Regions from separate parts of the Kosakonia oryzae genome, predicted to be linked through region 3. Evidence: predicted binding sites of a transcription regulator. Region 3 holds the regulator's gene; each other region holds the start of a gene.
What was found. The regulator Fur, encoded in region 3, represses iron uptake genes when iron is present. The targets are predictions, from matches to a motif close to ATAATAATGAGAACNACTATCAA.
Positions count from the first base shown of each region.

Region 1: a site for Fur is predicted at 2,783-2,805, ahead of feoA (ferrous iron transporter A). Genes of this name have one in related genera too.
Region 2: a site for Fur is predicted at 3,548-3,570, ahead of bfd (bacterioferritin-associated ferredoxin). Genes of this name have one in related genera too.

Region 1 covers NZ_CP014007.2:380,428-386,829, forward strand. The annotation lists gene feoC ([Fe-S]-dependent transcriptional repressor FeoC) at 1-96, opposite strand, end outside; gene feoB (Fe(2+) transporter permease subunit FeoB) at 108-2,426, opposite strand; gene feoA (ferrous iron transporter A) at 2,459-2,686, opposite strand; gene AWR26_RS01730 (Tex family protein) at 3,176-5,515, opposite strand; gene greB (transcription elongation factor GreB) at 5,615-6,088, opposite strand; gene ompR (osmolarity response regulator transcription factor OmpR) at 6,316-6,402, shown strand, end outside.
Region 2 covers NZ_CP014007.2:444,882-451,283, reverse strand. The annotation lists gene rplB (50S ribosomal protein L2) at 1-35, opposite strand, end outside; gene rplW (50S ribosomal protein L23) at 53-355, opposite strand; gene rplD (50S ribosomal protein L4) at 352-957, opposite strand; gene rplC (50S ribosomal protein L3) at 968-1,597, opposite strand; gene rpsJ (30S ribosomal protein S10) at 1,630-1,941, opposite strand; gene AWR26_RS02060 (prepilin peptidase) at 2,317-2,772, shown strand; gene bfr (bacterioferritin) at 2,769-3,245, opposite strand; gene bfd (bacterioferritin-associated ferredoxin) at 3,317-3,511, opposite strand; gene tuf (elongation factor Tu) at 3,674-4,858, opposite strand; gene fusA (elongation factor G) at 4,928-6,402, opposite strand, start outside.
Region 3 covers NZ_CP014007.2:3,778,684-3,785,085, forward strand. The annotation lists gene ybfF (esterase) at 1-316, shown strand, start outside; gene ybfE (LexA regulated protein) at 447-731, shown strand; gene fldA (flavodoxin FldA) at 895-1,425, shown strand; gene fur (ferric iron uptake transcriptional regulator) at 1,715-2,161, shown strand; gene AWR26_RS17960 (beta-N-acetylhexosaminidase) at 2,268-4,919, opposite strand; gene chiP (chitoporin ChiP) at 4,964-6,361, opposite strand.

The DNA of each region.
Region 1 (6,402 bases), 2.0 Mb from region 3:
CATCGCTCTGGGCGTGCGCAGCGTGCTGCTCAACTGCTGCGCGTCCATTCTGCCCCGAAGCGCCAGCAGATCGCGAATCTCAAGTAATGATGCCATTGCTTCACTCCTTAATGGCAGTCGCCCGCCGGGCTGTCACAGCAACTGGCGACAGTTTTACGCGTAGTCAGCGTACTGATATCCACCCGGCTTCTGGCCCGGCGCAGCGCGCCAATCACTACTACGTTAAACAGGAGAACCGCCAGAATGCAGGTCAGGCTGTAGAATGGATGCTGGTCAAAGGTGACACTTTGATAGAACAACGTTGCCAGTGAGTAGGCGATATTCAGCCCCCACAGCACCGAGAAGCCCATCCAGCCGCGGCTCGCTTCGCGGGCGATTGCGCCCATCGCGGTAATGCACGGCACGTAAAGCAGGACGAAAATCAGGTAGCTGTAAGCGGCGGCCGCGCTGCCGAATTTCTGGCTCATTACGCCCATCGTGCCCGTTGCCATTTCACCGTCGCCTTTACTGGCTTCGATTGGGTTGGCCAGCACGCTCAGGCTGAAGGTATCGCGCACGCTCTTCACGGTGTCTTCCAGCGCGGCAATCAGTTCGCCGCTCAGGCTGAATTCCGCCGGATTAAAGCTGGCTTGCTCAATATTTTCGGCGGTATAGAGCGTATTCAGCGTACCCACGACCACTTCTTTCGCCATCGCGCCGGTAACCAGGCCGACGGTGGCCTGCCAGTGATCGCCATGCACGCCAATCGGCTCCAGCAACGGCGTAAATACCCGGCTGATCGATGCCAGCGCAGATTCATCGATTTTATGTACCGTACGGCCATCCAGCGAGAAGCTATTCATCGCGCTGAGGAAAATGCTGACGATAATGATGACTTTACCCGCGCGGAGCACAAAGCCTTTCAGGCGCTGCCAGGTTTGCAGCAGCAGGCTTTTCAGATGCGGTACATGATAGACCGGAAGCTCCATCACGAACGGCGAGGCTTCACCGCGCAGCAGGGTAAATTTCAACATCAAGCCGGTGAGGATCGCCATCACAATCCCCAGCACGTAGAGTGAGAAGACGATGATCGCACCATGCTGGCCGAAAAATGCCGCCGAGAAGACGGCGAAAATGGCCAGGCGCGCGCCGCAGGACATAAACGGCGCCATCATGATAGTAATTAACCTTTCACGCGGCGCATCCAGCGTACGGGCACCCATCACTGACGGTACGTTGCAGCCGAAACCAACAATCAGCGGCACAAAGGATTTTCCCGGTAGCCCCAACGATTGCATCAGCCGATCCATCACAAAAGCCGCACGCGCCATATAGCCGGAATCTTCGAGGAATGACATAAACAGGTACATCATGCCAAGCTGCGGCACCAGCGGCAGTACGGTATTCACCCCGCCGCCAAGCCCCTGTGCCAGGAAGACTGTCAGCCATTCCGGAAAGTGCAGCGTGGCGCCCAGCCACTGAATGCCATGGATAAAAATCGCCACTGAACCGGCGTCGAAGATCGGCTGGAACGCGCCGCCAATATTGATGGCGAACAGGAACATCAAATACATGACGAACAGAAAGATCGGCAGACCCAAAAAGCGGTTGATCACAATGCGGTCAACGGCTGCGGTAAACTGGCTCGGCTCGGCCGTTAACGTGTTGCTGACGGTATCGCAGATGGCGGCAATTGATTGATAACGCGCATCGGCAATATGCAGCGCCGGATCGTCCATCCCCTCTTTCAGGCGGGCGAGTGCAGCGTCGAATTGCTGGTTGTTGATGCCCGAGTTCGCGCGGCTGTAGATATCACCCTCGAGGATTTGCAGGCCCATCCAGCGGCGCTGCTGCAGCGGAAGCTCATCCGACATTTGCGCGGCCAGCGCGTCGGCTTCATGGGAAAGCGGTTGGGCGTAATGCACCAGTTCGATATTGTCATTTGCGCGATGACGATCCACCGCCAGCTTCAGCGCTTCAATGCCGCGACCACGGGTTGATACCAGCGGGATCACCGGGCAGCCAAGACGGGCTGAAAGGGCATCAATATCGATGCGCACTTTTTGCTTTTCCGCGATATCCAGCATGTTAAGGGCGATGATGCACGGCACGCCCAGTTCCAGCAGTTGCAGTGTCAGATAAAGATTGCGTTCAAGATTCGAGGCATCCACCACGTTGATCAGCAGATCGGCATCGCCGCTCAAAATGTAGTGACAGGCAATCTGCTCATCCAGCGATGTTTGCGCCGAAATGGTGGTCAGCGAATAGGTGCCAGGCAGGTCAACCAGCGTAACCTGGTGATCGGTTGTGGTGAAAAATCCCTCTTTGCGCTCTACCGTCACGCCAGACCAGTTTCCAACCCGCTGGCGAGCCCCCGTTAGCTGATTAAATAATGTCGTCTTGCCAGAATTAGGATTACCAATTAAACCAATGGTCAATTTTTTCATTTTGCTTAGCACTCTATGTCATAGCTGACCGGTTAACGGGAAATCGCTTCCAGTTCGAGAAAAGCGAGATCTTTTTTCCGTAACACTAAATTAACGCGGCGGGTTTCGATATGAATGGGATCGCCTAATGGCGCCACCCGTACCACATTAAAAGATGAGCCGGGCAACATACCCAATGACAATAGTTTTTGCCGCCAGGCCGGGCTTATTTGCTGTGAGAAGCCGGTAATTTTCCACACGCTTTCAGGAGAGAATTGCATAGCGCCTACTTATTTTCTTGCTGCGAACCAATATTTGCCGTGCGAAGACACAGCGCACGGTAAGCCAGAGAGAGTAAAGAATAATCAATGCGAACAATGGTAATGAGAATAGTTTTTATCTTCAATAATAAAAATGCACCTGCGCACTAAACAAAACCACAATTCGATTTTAATTTGATGCAGCTCAATAATTAGCACGTATAGTATTTTGTGCAGCGAAACAAATTATTAACACATAAGAAATGTTTGTTATTTATTCGCCAGACATAATGTTTTATTGATATTTAAAAGTGATGCGACGAGAAAATGGCGGGTCAGGTGCTGCATATAAATAATACAATGACAGAAATGGGTTAATAATTTTGAATATAAATTATCAATAAAAATAATGCGTTAATAATCATTGCGCGTAGAAATGATAAAAGAAAATACGTTTTTCAAAGGGGTTGCACAGAAAAATACCCCTCCCCGTAGGAGAGGGGGAGATGATTAGCGTTTTTTACCCATCGCCGCCGCCAGCGCATCCATCATTGCGCTGTTGCCGCCGGGTTGAGGGCTGCGATCCCGCGGTGATTTCGCCGGACGCGCGCTGTTCCGGTTACCGGCATCACGACTAGCACCATTACCACTGCCGCGACGGCTGTTGCTGTCGCCCGGTTGTTCGTCCAGACGCATGGTTAATGCGATACGTTTACGCGGCAGATCGACCTCCAACACTTTCACCTTCACGATATCGCCCGCTTTCACCACCGTATGCGGATCTTCAACGAACTTATCCGCCAGCGAGGAGATATGCACCAGCCCGTCCTGATGCACGCCGATATCAACGAACGCGCCAAAGTTGGTGACGTTGGTCACTGCGCCTTCCAGCACCATGCCCGGCAACAGATCGTTCATGGTTTCGATGCCTTCGGCGAAGGTCGCGGTTTTGAACTCCGGACGCGGGTCGCGGCCCGGTTTCTCCAGCTCTTTGATGATGTCGGTGACGGTCGGCACGCCGAACTGCTCGTCGGTAAACTCGGACGGTTTCAGCTTACGTAACTCGGCGCTGTTACCCATCAAATCGCGCAGGGATTGTGCGGTTGCCGCCAGAATTCGCTCGACCACCGGATAGGTTTCCGGGTGAACGGTGGAAGCATCCAGCGGGTTGTCGCCGTGGTTAATACGCAGGAAGCCTGCGCACTGTTCAAAGGCTTTCGGCCCAAGGCGGCTCACTTTTAGCAGTTGCTGACGGTTCTGGAACTGACCGTTTTCATCGCGCCATGAGACGATATTTTGCGCCATCATGCGGGTTAAACCAGCCACGCGCGTCAGCAGCGGCACCGAGGCGGTATTCAGATCAACGCCGACGGCGTTCACGCAGTCTTCAACGACCGCATCGAGTTTACGCGCCAGTTGTGTCTGGCTGACGTCATGCTGATACTGGCCAACGCCGATTGATTTCGGGTCGATTTTCACCAGCTCAGCCAGTGGATCCTGTAAACGGCGGGCGATAGACACCGCGCCGCGCAGAGAAACGTCGAGATCCGGGAACTCCAGCGCCGCCAGCTCAGAGGCGGAGTAGACTGATGCGCCCGCTTCGCTGACAATCACTTTCTGCGCGGTCACTTTCGGGAACTGTTTCTGCACATCGAGGTAAAAACGCTCGGTCTCGCGCGATGCCGTACCATTACCGATCGCCACCAGTTCGACGTTGTGTTTCTCGCACAGCGCCGCCACAGTAACCGCCGCTTTCGCGGCCTGCCCGGTGTGCGGATAAATCGTGTCGGTTGCGACCAGTTTGCCGGTGGCATCGACCACCGCCACTTTTACGCCGGTACGCAGGCCCGGATCGAGCCCCATCGTTGCGCGCAGCCCGGCCGGCGCGGCCATCAACAGATCGTGCAGGTTACGGGCGAAGACGTTAATCGCTTCATCTTCCGCGCGTTCGCGCACGGTACCCATTAATTCTGTTTCCAGATGCATCAGGACCTTAATGCGCCACGTCCAGCTCACGACGCTACGGCGCCAGCTGTCTGCCGGGGCGTTATTCAGGCGCAGGCCGAGATGGTCGATAATAATCTGCTCGCAGTGGCTCTCTTTCGGCGGCTCGTCAAACTGTGGATCGGCATTCAGCGCCAGTTGCAGCACGCCCTCATTACGCCCGCGGAACATCGCCAGCGCGCGGTGCGAAGGAACAGTAGAAACCGGTTCGTGATGATCGAAATAGTCGCGGAATTTCGCGCCTTCTTCCTCTTTGCCGCTGACCACCGTCGCCACGAGATGGGCGTTTTTCCACAGATAGTCACGGACTTTCGCCAGCAGGGCCGCATCCTCAGCAAAGCGCTCCATCAGGATATAACGCGCGCCATCCAGCGCCGCTTTGCTGTCAGCAACACCTTTATCCGCATCAACAAACGTGGCGGCCAGCGTTTCCGGATCCTGCGACGGGTCATTCCACAGTTGGTCTGCCAGCGGTTCGAGACCGGCTTCAATCGCAATTTGCCCGCGCGTGCGACGCTTCGGTTTGTAAGGCAGATAGAGGTCTTCGAGTTCGGTTTTGCTCAGCGTACCGTTGATGGCTTTCGCCAGTTCATCGCTGAGTTTGCCCTGCTCGCCAATCGATTTCAGGATTGCCTGGCGGCGCTCTTCCAGCTCGCGCAGGTAACCAAGGCGGGTTTCGAGCTGACGCAATTGCGTGTCGTCCAGACCGCCGGTGACCTCTTTACGGTAGCGCGCGATAAACGGCACGGTATTCCCTTCATCAAGCAGGCGAACGGCGGATTCCACCTGTTCGGTTCGTGCCTGAAGTTCACCCGCAATAATGCGGCAGAGCGAATCATTCATCATTTCTTTCATCATCTTCTGAACAAAATCAGCGGATAGTTATACGGACTGGCACTGTAAAATGCCAGTCGCCGGGGTGGTTCCTGGATTGTTCTGTGGCGGTTATTTCACATATTCGATTTCGTTGACGTACCAGGTAGCTTCGCCGCCCGGTGTTTGTACGACCGCCACATCACCCGCTTCTTTTTTCAGTAGGGCGCGGGCCATCGGCGAATCGATAGAGATGTAATCCTTGCGGCCAAAGATCTCATCGTAGCCAACGATGCGAAAGCGCAGAGTATCGCCGTCATCGTTTTCGATCTCCACCCATGCGCCAAAGAAGACTTTGCCTTCCTGCTGCGGTGAATAATCAACAATTTTCAGGTTTTCCAGGCATTTCGTCAGATAACGAACCCGGCGGTCTATTTCGCGCAGGCGTTTTTTGTTGTACTGATAATCAGCGTTTTCGCTGCGATCGCCCAGGCTTGCCGCCCAGGTCACTTTTTTCGTGACTTCCGGGCGCTCCTGACGCCAGAGAAAATCGAGTTCCTGCTTCAGTTTGTCATAACCTTCGCGGGTGATCAGGGGCGTTTTCATACTTCGGCCTTCTGTTTGTGACACGCTTTGATGTACAGACTTTACAAACGGTATTGCGTAAAGTGTGGATTAATCATGTTTTATGTGACGTTGAATGCATATAACTTGCTGTTAAATATGCTTTGTAACAATTTCGACTAGAATTTATACCAGATTTCGCTGGTCGTTAACGCGCACTTTTTTAGAATACGGAAACAGAAATTTCGGAACCTTTGGGAGTATAAACAATGCAAGAGAATTATAAGATTCTGGTAGTGGATGACGACATGCGTCTGCGCGCATTACTTGAGCGTTACCTTACCGAGCAGGGCTTC
Region 2 (6,402 bases), 2.1 Mb from region 3:
CCCGGAGATGTCGGTTTACATTTAACAACTGCCATTGTATTACTCCTCCGACTTACTCAGCGCCGCCAACGAAGTCCAGATTCTGGCCTTCTTTCAGGGTGACGTAAGCTTTTTTCCAGTCGCTACGACGACCGATACGCTGTCCGTGACGTTTAACTTTCCCTTTAACTACCAGGGTGTTAACGACTTCGACTTCGACTTCAAACAGTTTCTGCACAGCAGCTTTAATTTCTGCTTTGGTCGCGTCTTTAGCAACTTTGAGAACGATGGTGTTAGTTTTTTCCATCGCAGTAGACGCTTTTTCAGAAACGTGCGGTGCACGCAGCACCTTCAGCAGACGTTCTTCACGAATCATGCCAGCATCTCCTCAACTTGCTTAACAGCATCAGCAGTCATTACGACTTTGTCGAAGGCGATCAGGCTAACCGGGTCGATACCAGTCGCGTCGCGAACGTCAACCTTGTGCAGGTTGCGCGCGGCCAGGAACAGGTTCTCGTCCAGCTCACCGGTGATGATCAGCACATCTTCCAGAGCCATGTCTTTCAGTTTCTGAGCCAGCAGCTTGGTTTTCGGTGCTTCAACAGAGAACTGCTCGACAACGATCAGACGCTCCTGACGTACCAGTTCGGACAGGATGCTTTTCATCGCGCCGCGGTACATCTTTTTGTTAACTTTTTGACTGTGGTCCTGCGGACGCGCAGCGAAGGTCACGCCACCAGAACGCCAGATCGGGCTCTTGACAGAACCGGAACGAGCTTGGCCTGTACCTTTCTGGCGCCACGGTTTTTTACCGGAACCAGTTACTTCAGCACGGGTCTTCTGAGCACGAGTACCCTGACGAGCACCAGCTGCATAAGCTACAACAACCTGGTGTACCAGCGCTTCGTTAAAGTCACGACCGAAGGTAGTTTCGGAAACAGTCAGCGCGCTCTGCGCGTCTTTCAATACTAATTCCATTGCTATCTCCTCACGCCTTCACAGCTGGTTTAACGATCAGGTCGCTACCGGTTGCACCCGGGACAGCACCTTTAACCAGCAGCAGGTTGCGCTCAGCGTCAACACGTACTACGTCCAGGCTCTGAACAGTTACACGCTCATTACCCAGCTGACCTGCCATTTTCTTGCCCTTGAACACTTTGCCCGGAGTCTGGTTCTGACCGATAGAACCCGGAACGCGGTGAGACAGGGAGTTACCGTGGGTAGCGTCCTGGGTACGGAAGTTCCAGCGCTTAACGGTACCTGCGAAACCTTTACCTTTAGAGGTGCCAGTTACGTCAACTTTTTTAACTTCAGCAAACAGCTCAACGCTAATTGCCTGACCTACAGTGAACTCTTCGCCATCAGCAAGACGGAATTCCCACAGGCCGCGGCCAGCTTCTACGCCAGCTTTAGCAAAATGGCCAGCTTCCGGCTTGGTTACACGGTTAGCTTTTTTAGCACCGGTGGTAACCTGGATAGCGCGGTAGCCATCGTTAGCCAGATCTTTAACCTGAGTAACGCGGTTTGCTTCAACTTCGATTACGGTTACTGGGATAGATACGCCATCTTCAGTGAAGATGCGGGTCATGCCCACTTTTTTACCGACTAAACCAATCATTGTTTCAACCTCTCAATCGCTCGATGACCTGATTAACCCAGGCTGATCTGCACGTCTACACCGGCAGCCAGGTCCAGACGCATCAGAGCATCAACGGTTTTCTCGGTTGGCTCAACGATGTCAACCAGACGCTTGTGAGTGCGAATTTCGTACTGATCGCGCGCGTCTTTGTTAACGTGCGGGGAGATCAGAACGGTAAAGCGCTCTTTGCGGGTCGGCAGCGGGATCGGACCACGGACCTGCGCACCAGTACGCTTGGCAGTCTCGACGATTTCCGCGGTTGATTGATCGATCAGACGATGATCAAACGCTTTCAGGCGGATACGGATTCTTTGGTTCTGCATGAGACCAGAGCTCCAATTATTTATAGACGAAAATAATTACTCCTCACACCCATTACGATTGATGGGGGAGTGTAATCGTTCATAACATAGCCCCCCGATTGGGGGCATTGTTAGCAGCTAAAAACACTGCCGGGGTTCAGATTGAACCCGCCGTCAATTACGACAAGCCCGCGCATTATACGTAAATCTGGGCTGGACGCAAGTGCCGTTTAGAAAATAAGCAATATTGCGCGCAACTTCGCAGAAGAAATGTCGTTGCAATCAATCAGACGATATTTCTGGCGAGTTCTCTCGTGATTTTGCAGAAATACATTATGCAGTCATCCACTCCTTCGCCACTCTCCGGGTACGAGATCACTCTTTACTTGAGGCAAAATGCTCTTTCTCTTTATCTATTTATTCCTGAACTTGCTACTCGTCTGGCATGACATTCGTAGCGGTCTGCTCCCTGACCGTTTTACCTGCTCTTTATTATGGGCCGGGCTTTGCTGGCACAGCCTTTCCCATATGGCTTTTTTGCCATATGCCGTATGGGGAGCAATCGCCGGCTATTCTGCTTTTGCTGCTGTCTACTGGGGTTATCGCCTGTGGCGTGGCCGGGAAGGAATGGGATATGGAGATGTAAAATACTTTTCTGCGCTGGGGGCCTGGCATGGTTGGGAAAGTTTGCCCACTCTGGTTGTCATTGCATCTTTGTTGGCCTGTTGCGTCGCAGGAATCAGATGCATCTGCACTCATAACTGGCAGCCATTAAAAAACCCGCTGCCGTTAGGTCCATTTTTGGCGGCCGCGGGTCTGCTGACTGGATACCCAACACTGGTATCGTTTTAATCTTCAACTTTGATTTGCGATTGGAGATAGTTCTGAATACCAATTTTCGCAATCAGATCGAGTTCTGTTTCGAGCCAGTCAATATGGTGCTCTTCTTCGGCGAGAATATTGATCATCATATCGCGGCTGACGTAATCATGAACGCTATCAGCATAGGCAATGGCTTCGCGCAGATCTTTTGCGCCTTCCAGTTCCAGCCTGAGGTCAGATTGCAGCATCTCTTCGACATCTTCCCCTATTCCGAGCTTGCCCAAATCCTGCAAGTTCGGTAATCCTTCAAGAAACAAAATACGCTCGATGTACTGATCAGCATGTTTCATTTCATCAATGGATTCGTGGTATTCAACGTCGTTGAGGCGCGTCAGCCCCCAGTTTTTGAACATTCTCGCATGGAGAAAGTATTGGTTTATTGCGACAAGCTCATTTCCCAATAATTTATTGAGATAATTTATGATTTTAACATCACCTTTCATTATGTAGTCCCTCCGCTTCCACTTATTGAAGCGTAGATGCGCCTACAGGGATGTCAAAAAAAGATAGTGCCTTAAGCGATCTCTTGATATTCCGGCATCTGTGTAAGTTCGTTCTGCATAATCTCTCTTGCCGCACGAACACACTTACCGCATTGATTTCCCACCGGAACAAATTTGCGAAGCTGCTGAAATGATTGGGGGTGGAACTGGCGAACTGCCTGACGAATTTTTTTATCACTTACACCATTACACAAACAAACGTACATGAATCACTCCCGTTCACTTTATGCACAGAAGTCTAAATGAGAATGGTTACGATTACAATAGCACGATCGTAAAGGTACATCGGCAGAAAAGATAAAATTGTGACCAAATAACAGATAGCAAAAAGGGCGCCGAAGCGCCCTTTTTCATTCAAAGCTAAATAATTAGCTGACAACTTTTGCTACAACACCCGCGCCAACGGTACGGCCGCCTTCACGGATTGCGAAACGCAGACCTTCGTCCATCGCAATTGCGTGAATCAGGGTAACAACCATTTTGATGTTGTCGCCCGGCATTACCATCTCCACGCCTTCCGGCAGTTCGATGGTGCCTGTCACGTCAGTTGTACGGAAGTAGAACTGCGGACGGTAACCTTTGAAGAACGGAGTGTGACGGCCGCCTTCGTCTTTGGACAGGATATAAACTTCAGATTCAAATTTGGTGTGCGGATTGATGGAACCCGGCTTCGACAGTACCTGACCACGTTCGATATCTTCACGTTTGATACCACGCAGCAGAATACCCACGTTCTCGCCCGCACGACCTTCGTCCAGCAGTTTGCGGAACATTTCAACACCAGTACAGGTGGATTTCGCGGTAGGTTTGATACCCACGATTTCAACTTCTTCACCTACTTTGATGATGCCGCGCTCTACACGACCGGTAACAACGGTACCACGGCCGGAGATGGAGAATACGTCTTCGATCGGCAGCAGGAACGGCTTGTCAATCGCACGCTCCGGTTCCGGGATGTAGGAATCCAGGAAGCCAGCCAGTTCGATGATTTTCGCTTCCCACTCTGCGTCGCCTTCCAGCGCTTTCAGAGCAGAACCGTGAACGATCGGCGTGTCGTCTCCCGGGAAATCGTACTGAGACAGCAGTTCGCGAACTTCCATCTCAACCAGTTCCAGCAGCTCTTCGTCATCAACCATGTCGCATTTGTTCAGGAACACGATGATGTACGGAACGCCTACCTGACGAGCCAGCAGGATGTGCTCGCGGGTCTGCGGCATCGGGCCGTCAGTCGCAGCAACAACCAGGATCGCGCCGTCCATCTGCGCAGCACCGGTGATCATGTTTTTAACATAGTCGGCGTGCCCCGGGCAGTCTACGTGCGCGTAGTGGCGAGTCGGGGTGTCATATTCAACGTGAGAAGTGTTGATGGTGATACCACGAGCTTTTTCTTCCGGCGCGTTATCGATCTGATCGAACGCGCGAGCAGAACCACCGTAGGCTTTTGCCAGAACGGTAGTGATTGCAGCAGTCAGGGTAGTTTTACCATGGTCAACGTGGCCGATTGTGCCGACGTTAACGTGCGGTTTTGTACGTTCAAATTTTTCTTTAGACACGGCTTTATTCCTTACTATAGTGCTCTCCCCTTCGGGAGAGAGCACGGACTTTGGTTTTAACCCTGAGGCTTATTTACCACGGGCTTCGATTACGGCCTGAGCAACGTTGTTCGGTGCATCATCATACTTCAGGAATTCCATAGTGTATGATGCACGACCCTTGGTCAGAGAACGCAGCTGGGTTGCGTATCCGAACATTTCAGACAGCGGCACTTCAGCATGAATCTTAACGCCAGTGACTTCAGATTCCTGACCGCGCAGCATACCGCGACGACGGCTCAAGTCACCGATAACGTCACCGGTGTTCTCTTCCGGAGTTTCTACTTCAACCTTCATGATCGGCTCAAGCAGAACTGGTTGCGCTTTCTTAAAGCCTTCTTTAAAGGCGATAGACGCAGCCAGTTTAAACGCCAGTTCAGAGGAGTCAACGTCGTGGTAAGAGCCGAAATGCAGACGAATACCAATATCTACTACCGGGTAACCAGCCAGCGGGCCAGACTTCAGCTGCTCCTGGAAGCCTTTATCAACGGCAGGGATGTATTCGCCAGGAATTACACCGCCTTTGATGTCGTTGATGAACTCGTAACCTTTCGGGTTAGAGCCCGCCTCCAGTGGGTAGATGTCGACAACAACATGACCGTACTGACCGCGACCACCAGACTGCTTGGCGTGTTTGCCTTCGACATTGTCAACTCTTTTGCGAATCGCTTCACGGTAAGCAACCTGAGGTTTACCGACGTTCGCTTCAACGTTGAATTCACGTTTCATACGGTCAACGATGATGTCGAGGTGCAGTTCACCCATACCAGCGATGATGGTCTGGTTAGATTCTTCGTCAGTCCATACGCGGAATGACGGGTCTTCCTTCGCCAGACGGCCCAGAGCCAGACCCATTTTTTCCTGGTCAGCTTTGGTTTTCGGTTCTACTGCGATGGAGATTACCGGTTCCGGGAATTCCATACGTTCCAGAATGATCGGGTTATCCGGGTCACACAGAGTGTCACCAGTGGTCACGTCTTTCAGACCGATAGCAGCAGCGATATCGCCTGCACGAACTTCTTTGATCTCTTCACGCTTGTTAGCGTGCATCTGAACGATACGACCGAAACGCTCACGTGCAGCTTTCACGGAGTTCAGGGCAGTATCACCAGAGTTAATCACACCAGAGTACACGCGGAAGAAGGTCAGGTTACCAACGAACGGGTCGGTAGCAATTTTGAACGCCAGCGCAGAGAACGGCTCTTCGTCGCTTGCGTGACGCTCAGCCGGAGTATCTTTACCATCGTCCAGGATACCGTTGATCGCAGGTACGTCAGTCGGGGACGGCAGGTAGTCAACTACCGCATCCAGCATCGCCTGAACACCTTTGTTCTTGAACGCAGAACCACAGGTTACCAGGATGATTTCGTTGTTCAGAACGCGCTGACGCAGAGCAGATTTGATTTCCGCTTCAGTCAGTTCTTCACCACCCAGGTATTTCTCCATCAGCTCTTCAGAAGCTTCAGCAGCGGATTCGATCAGATTCTGGTGCCATTCTTCAGCCA
Region 3 (6,402 bases):
AAAAGAAGAAGGCGTAATCCAGTTTCTGCTGAAATCGTTTGTTGAGGGGGCGTGGCGTTTCAATGTGCCGGTGTTGTGGGAGCAATATCCGCATATTGTCGGCTGGGAAACCATTCCCGCATGGCCTTATCCGGCACTGTTTGTCTGCGGCGGCAACTCCCCTTACGTTACAGAGCAGTACCGGAGCGCTTTGCTTGAACAGTTCCCGCAGGCGCGCGCGCATGTGATTGCTGGCGCCGGCCACTGGGTGCATGCGGAAAAACCTGAAGCGGTGATGCGGGCAATTAATCGTTATCTCGCTGAAAAGTCAAACTGATTAAAAAGGCGGCGACCGGTCGCCAGAACGCGTCCGCCCGTTGGCGCGCCCGTTATGCTGATGTATGATGGCGCGCTATTCAGCCCGGGCGGCAGCCCGATTGCTTGTCTTTCCCGTAGTATGCTTAAACATGGCTAAAGAACAAACGGACCGTACAACCCTGGATCTGTTCGCGAATGAGCGTCGCCCGGGACGGCCGAAGACGAATCCGCTCTCGCGTGATGAACAGTTACGCATCAACAAACGCAATCAGCTAAAACGCGATAAAGTTCGTGGGCTTAAACGCGTCGAGTTAAAACTGAACGTGGAAGCCGTTGATGCGTTAAACGAACTTGCCGATGCGCGTGACATGAGCCGCAGCGAACTTATCGAAGAGATGCTGCTGGCACAGTTGAGCGCATTGCGCGGAAAGTAATTACTCCGAATCACCTCTCTTATTTTTACGTTTTCATGTGTCATACAGTGCACTCCGCGGCGATAGCTGTTTTCGCGCGCTTCTCTGTTCTGCTATGATTGCCCTTATCTGTGGGCAGAGCGCCACCATCATATTCATTAGGTTTCAAGAGGTTATTTTACTCATGGCAATTACAGGTATTTTCTTCGGCAGCGACACCGGCAACACCGAAAATATTGCGAAAATGATTCAGAGTCAGCTTGGTAAGGACGTTGCCGACGTACATGACATTGCCAAGAGCAGCAAGGAAGATATCGAAGGATATGACATTCTGTTGCTCGGCATTCCGACCTGGTATTATGGCGAAGCGCAGTGCGACTGGGATGATTTCTTCCCGACGCTGGAAGAGATTGATTTTAATGGTAAGTTAGTTGCGCTGTTTGGCTGCGGCGATCAAGAAGACTATGCAGAGTATTTCTGCGATGCGCTGGGTACGATCCGCGATATTATTGAGCCGCGCGGCGCGACCATCGTGGGCCACTGGCCAACTGCAGGCTACCATTTCGAAGCCTCTAAAGGGCTGGTGGATGATGACCATTTCGTTGGTCTGGCGATTGACGAAGATCGTCAGCCAGAAATGACCGCAGAACGTGTACAAAAATGGGTTAAGCAAGTTCGCGAAGAGCTGCACCTTGATGACATCATCAATGCCTGATTTTACGGCGTAATCTGTGGGTTACGTAGTATTAATAGGTAAAAGCAATGGAAATAATTGCTACAAATTTTTAACTTTTTTCTCCATCGCTGTACAATAAGCCCTGCTAAAGTGGTGTCATGAAGCACAGGAGTTGCTGGTGACACCACGTTTTAAAAGCTTACTTTACTTGAGGACTTGCAGTTTTCATTTAGCCATGGCAGTTCTATAATGAGACGCATTATCCCAGGTGCATTCCTTCTAACTTCCATTGAGGAAGTGAATCGTATAGCAACAGGACAGATTCCGCATGACTGACAACAATACCGCATTAAAGAAGGCTGGCCTGAAAGTCACGCTTCCTCGGTTAAAAATCCTGGAAGTGCTTCAGGAACCGGATAACCATCATGTCAGTGCGGAAGATTTATATAAACGACTGATCGACATGGGCGAAGAGATCGGGCTGGCAACAGTATATCGTGTACTGAACCAGTTTGACGACGCCGGCATTGTGACCCGTCATAATTTCGAAGGCGGGAAATCCGTTTTTGAACTGACTCAGCAACATCACCACGATCATCTGATTTGCCTCGACTGCGGCAAAGTGATCGAATTCAGTGATGATTCCATCGAAGCGCGCCAGCGTGAAATCGCCGCGAAACATGGCATTCGTCTGACGAACCATAGTCTTTACCTGTATGGCCACTGCGCCGAGGGTGACTGCCGCGAAGATGAACACGCGCACGACGCGAAATAACCCCTTTTCATACTCAAGCCAACCTTAAGGTTGGCTTTTTTTTTGCCCTGCAGAAACAAAAATGCCCGACAGGTTTTCGCCGCCGGGCAGATTACTTCAACAATAATTACGCTTTCACACTATCCACACGGCTGAAACGTTTGCCGTCCGGGCTGGCGGTACGGATCTGCACTTCCCCGCTTACCTGCGGACGCGCTTTATCATCATAACGCAGCCAGTTTTTACCGCCGTCCGTAGAATATTCCACGACCATTCCCGGGAAGCTGGTATTGGCTTCCAGCTTGCCGCCAACCACGCGCGCGCCCGGTACAGGCAGGCGATAGTTGATACCGGCTTTGTCCAGTTTTGCCAGTTCACGATGACCTAACAGATTTGCAAAGCGGGTCCAGTCTTTATCCAGCGCTTTTACATCGACCAGATGAGTTTCACCGCCTTTGTACTCGCGACCGGCCTGATAATCCTGTTCCCAACCGGCGCGGTGCCAGGCACGTTCTGCGACCGCAATCATGCGTGGATAAATCATGTACTCCATCTGGTTGTCGGTACGTACCACTTCACTCCACAGCTGAGCAGAAAGACCATAGGCTCCAGGCCATGGTTTATCTGATTTCGCGTTGAATGGATTGCCATCACGATCCAGTGAGGTTTCAGCATTTTGCGGCATGTTGTCTGGCGCAAAGCTGAAGATCTTGCGCTCATTGCTAAAGCGCGTGCCCCAGTAGTAGCCGCTTTCCGCCGGGTGGACTTCGTTCGGGAAGTCGAGGTAAACATAGTCCGGGTTCGAGACAATGACGCGGAACCCTTTGTTCGCCCAGTCATTTACCGAATCGAAACCGCCCCAGTAGAGCGTATCCCAGAAGTTAACATTGACGTGATCGGTGGCAAACTCGGCGGCATTTTTGGCATCTTTCAGGCCATCCTGCCATGCCTGCATGGTGCCGATACCGTGCGCTTTCACCAGCTTGCTAACCTCAATACCAAAGTAGCTGGAAAGATGCTCAACATCTGCAACCTTACCCTCTTTGACCATGGTCTGGCAGACCTGAGACTTCGCCCACGGTTTGTCCTGGTTGCTCTGATCGATGATGCCTTTGCCCGCTTCCGGTTTTTTCTGGTCGGTATAACCCGCTCCCAGATAGATGTTTTTCGCTTCGTCACCGCCAAAATGCCAGGTGTTCAGCGGTACGCCCGCTTCTTTGTGCATTTGCTGGATTTCGCCAATCACCTTATCGACGAAATTGCGCGACGAATCGAGGCAAGGGTTCAGATAGCCAGTACGGTTATAGAACTGTACCCCGGTGGTATTAGAGGTGTCCGTCGGATCAAGCAAACGGTACTGATTCGCCTCTTTCTCTTTACCCTCTTTCATCAGGCGGTCATAGCGTGCTTCCATTGAGATCACGGCTGCACGGGCGTGCGCCGGCATATCAATTTCCGGGATCACTTCAATCTGTCGCGCTTTCGCGTACTTCAGTATGTCGATGTAATCGGTACGGCTGAAGTGGCCGCTGCCATTGTTGTTGCTGTCCGGGCCGGAACCCAGTTGCGGCAGCAGGCAGGTTTTCTCGCTCAGATCGTGGCAACGTTTACTGCCGATGTCGGTCAGCTCAGGCAGACCGGGGATCTCAATACGCCAGCCTTCATCATCAGTAAGGTGAAAGTGGAATTTGTTCAGCTTATAAGCTGACATCTGATCCAGCAGGCGCAGTACGGCATCTTTGCTGTGGAAGTTACGTCCCACATCAAGCTGAATACCGCGATAATCAAAGCGCGGTGCGTCTTTTGCTTCAAGCCGTGCAATTTTCTGCTCGCCGCTGGAAGGGATCAGCGACAGCAAAGATTGCAGGCCGTAGAACACGCCAGCCTGATCAAAGCCAGTGATTACCGCCTCATTTGCCCCAATATGCAACTGATAGGCACCCGATATGGCTTCATCACCCGCAAAAGCCTTCACTGCGATCTCTGTACGGATGGGATAACTGCCCTCTTTGACGCCCAGCAGCGCGAAGCGCGACTTCACGGCTTCCTGCGCATCCGCACCCAGCGCAGAGAGATCGAGCTTCACGCCTTTGCTCAGATCCACATCCTGACCGGAGATTTTTACCTCCTGCGGCGTGGGGACAATTTGGCCGCGCAACGTGGAGAGGTTCAGCGCTTTTACGTCGCTATTTTTCTCAAAGCGTGCTTCAGCGGTCATCAGGATGTTTTTATCATCCGGCGTACGTTTCCACTGGCCGTCGAGCGGCGTAACAAACTGGAACAGATCTTCGGTATCGGTATTGGCAATCACTTTTGCCGTTGCCCCTTCGGCCGTCACATACCAGCGAGGCAGCACATCGGTGACGAACAATTGCCAGTACTCATTAACAATCGGAATTTCCACCGCCTGCTTTGCCGGGAAGCCGGTAAATTTGTCCGTTGGCTCCAGCTTGTGCAGATCGCCCATGATATGGGTGACCTTGAACTGATCATTTGCCACCTCCAGAATCGGACGGATGCTGTGGAAGTAAATCGTCCAATCCTTGTCGGTTACAGCCTCACCCTTGTTGGTCAGCGTGATCACCGCTTTATTGCAGGAAGCCCAGTCGGCACCAAGCTTCGCACAATCAATGCCGTTCTGTGCGGCAAAGTTATCTTTCACCGCGTAGTTAAGATGAAACTGGCTGATGGCGTCGACAGTGCTCTGGTTTGCCAGTACGGGGCTGCTTAATACCCCGAAGATTGCGCTGGCTAAGATGCTTAAATGTACTGATTTCATTACTTATTCCTTGTATTTCAGCCGGGCATAACCCGGCAAACGCATCAGAAGATAGTGAACGGTGCAATAACCATAAATTTCACGTCGCGCTCATCCTGGAAGATATTGCCGTAGCCGCCGCCGAAGCTCGGAATGTCAGAATGGTTGTCATATTGGGTAAAGTGCAACTTGAACATCGTGCCTTTGGCGCGACCATCCTGAACGGTATAGATCGCATCCAGGCTGTAAGCGGATTCTTTCAGGCGGTAGTTTGGATCGTAATACGCATCCGGTGTTGCCATATCAGCCGGCTTCGCGTCCCACGCATAGGCGTAAGATGCGCCGACCGTAAAGCCTGGCAAGTTCCAGTTCTTCAGGTCATACATCGCGCCGAAGAAGAGAGCTTTTTCACCGTTGGCATTAAAGTCAGAGCGGTTATCCCACCAGATATCGAGGCGCCCGTTGGATGACGCATAAGTTGGCGTCATACGTTGCAGGAAGTATCCTTGCTGGCCGTCAGCTTTGACCCAGGTACCTTCAAGACGCAAATCAACCTGACCAATTTTGTAGCCAAAGGTCAACGCCTGCAGCCATGCAGTGCCGTCGTAAATATCGTTCACGCCGCCATTGCTGACTTTGTCGCGGGTTCCATAGAACTGGTAGCTGGTGCTGAGCGGGCTGCCTGCCACATCAAATTTGTAGCTGGCTTTAGCGAAGTATTGATCGACATAGCCTTCCGCCTGGCCAAATGCAGCCTCCAGCACCAGGTCGTTTTTGAAGTCATATTTCGCGCCGAGCGAGTGCAGATAGTCGACTTTGGTTTTTCTGTCATTCTGATAAAACTTATCCATCTCGATATGCCACGGCGCCTTGTATTCATTGGTCCACATATACGAGAAGCTCAGCGCACCTGCATTGCCGTAATCAAAATTCGCCCCGGCTTCCGCCCCCTGGTAGGTGCCCGGCATAAAGCTCCAGTGCGGCGCTAACAGCGTTTGCCCGGTTGGCTGAATGTAACCCGCGCGCGCCCAGACCGGGCCATATTTAAATTTCGCGGCGGCTTTATACAGGCTGATCCCGCTTTTATCTCCTGACCAGTCTTCTTTGTAAGCTTTGTTACTGGAGGAAAATGCAATTTCGTTCGGATGCGCGCTATCGCCATTTTCTGCCATTTCAATCGCGGTAAAAGCCGAAATATCCAGACCGAACATATCAGCGACATAACCCGACTGGAAATCCAGATTGGCGTTCCAGGTCGAGTGCGAAAGGTTCGTTTTGTATTTATTTTCCAGAACATCTTTGCGGTCACGTTCACGCTGCCAGTAATAAATACCGCCCGTGAGCGTGGAATCATCGATAAAACCTGCTGCATGAGCCTGTGGAGATACAACCCAGCCCGACATTGCTGTGACGCTGGCAATAGCCAGTGCCAGTGCACTACGTTTACCACTAAACATACGCATGAGTGATTCCTTCTGGACGCATATAAACCGCCGCAACGGCG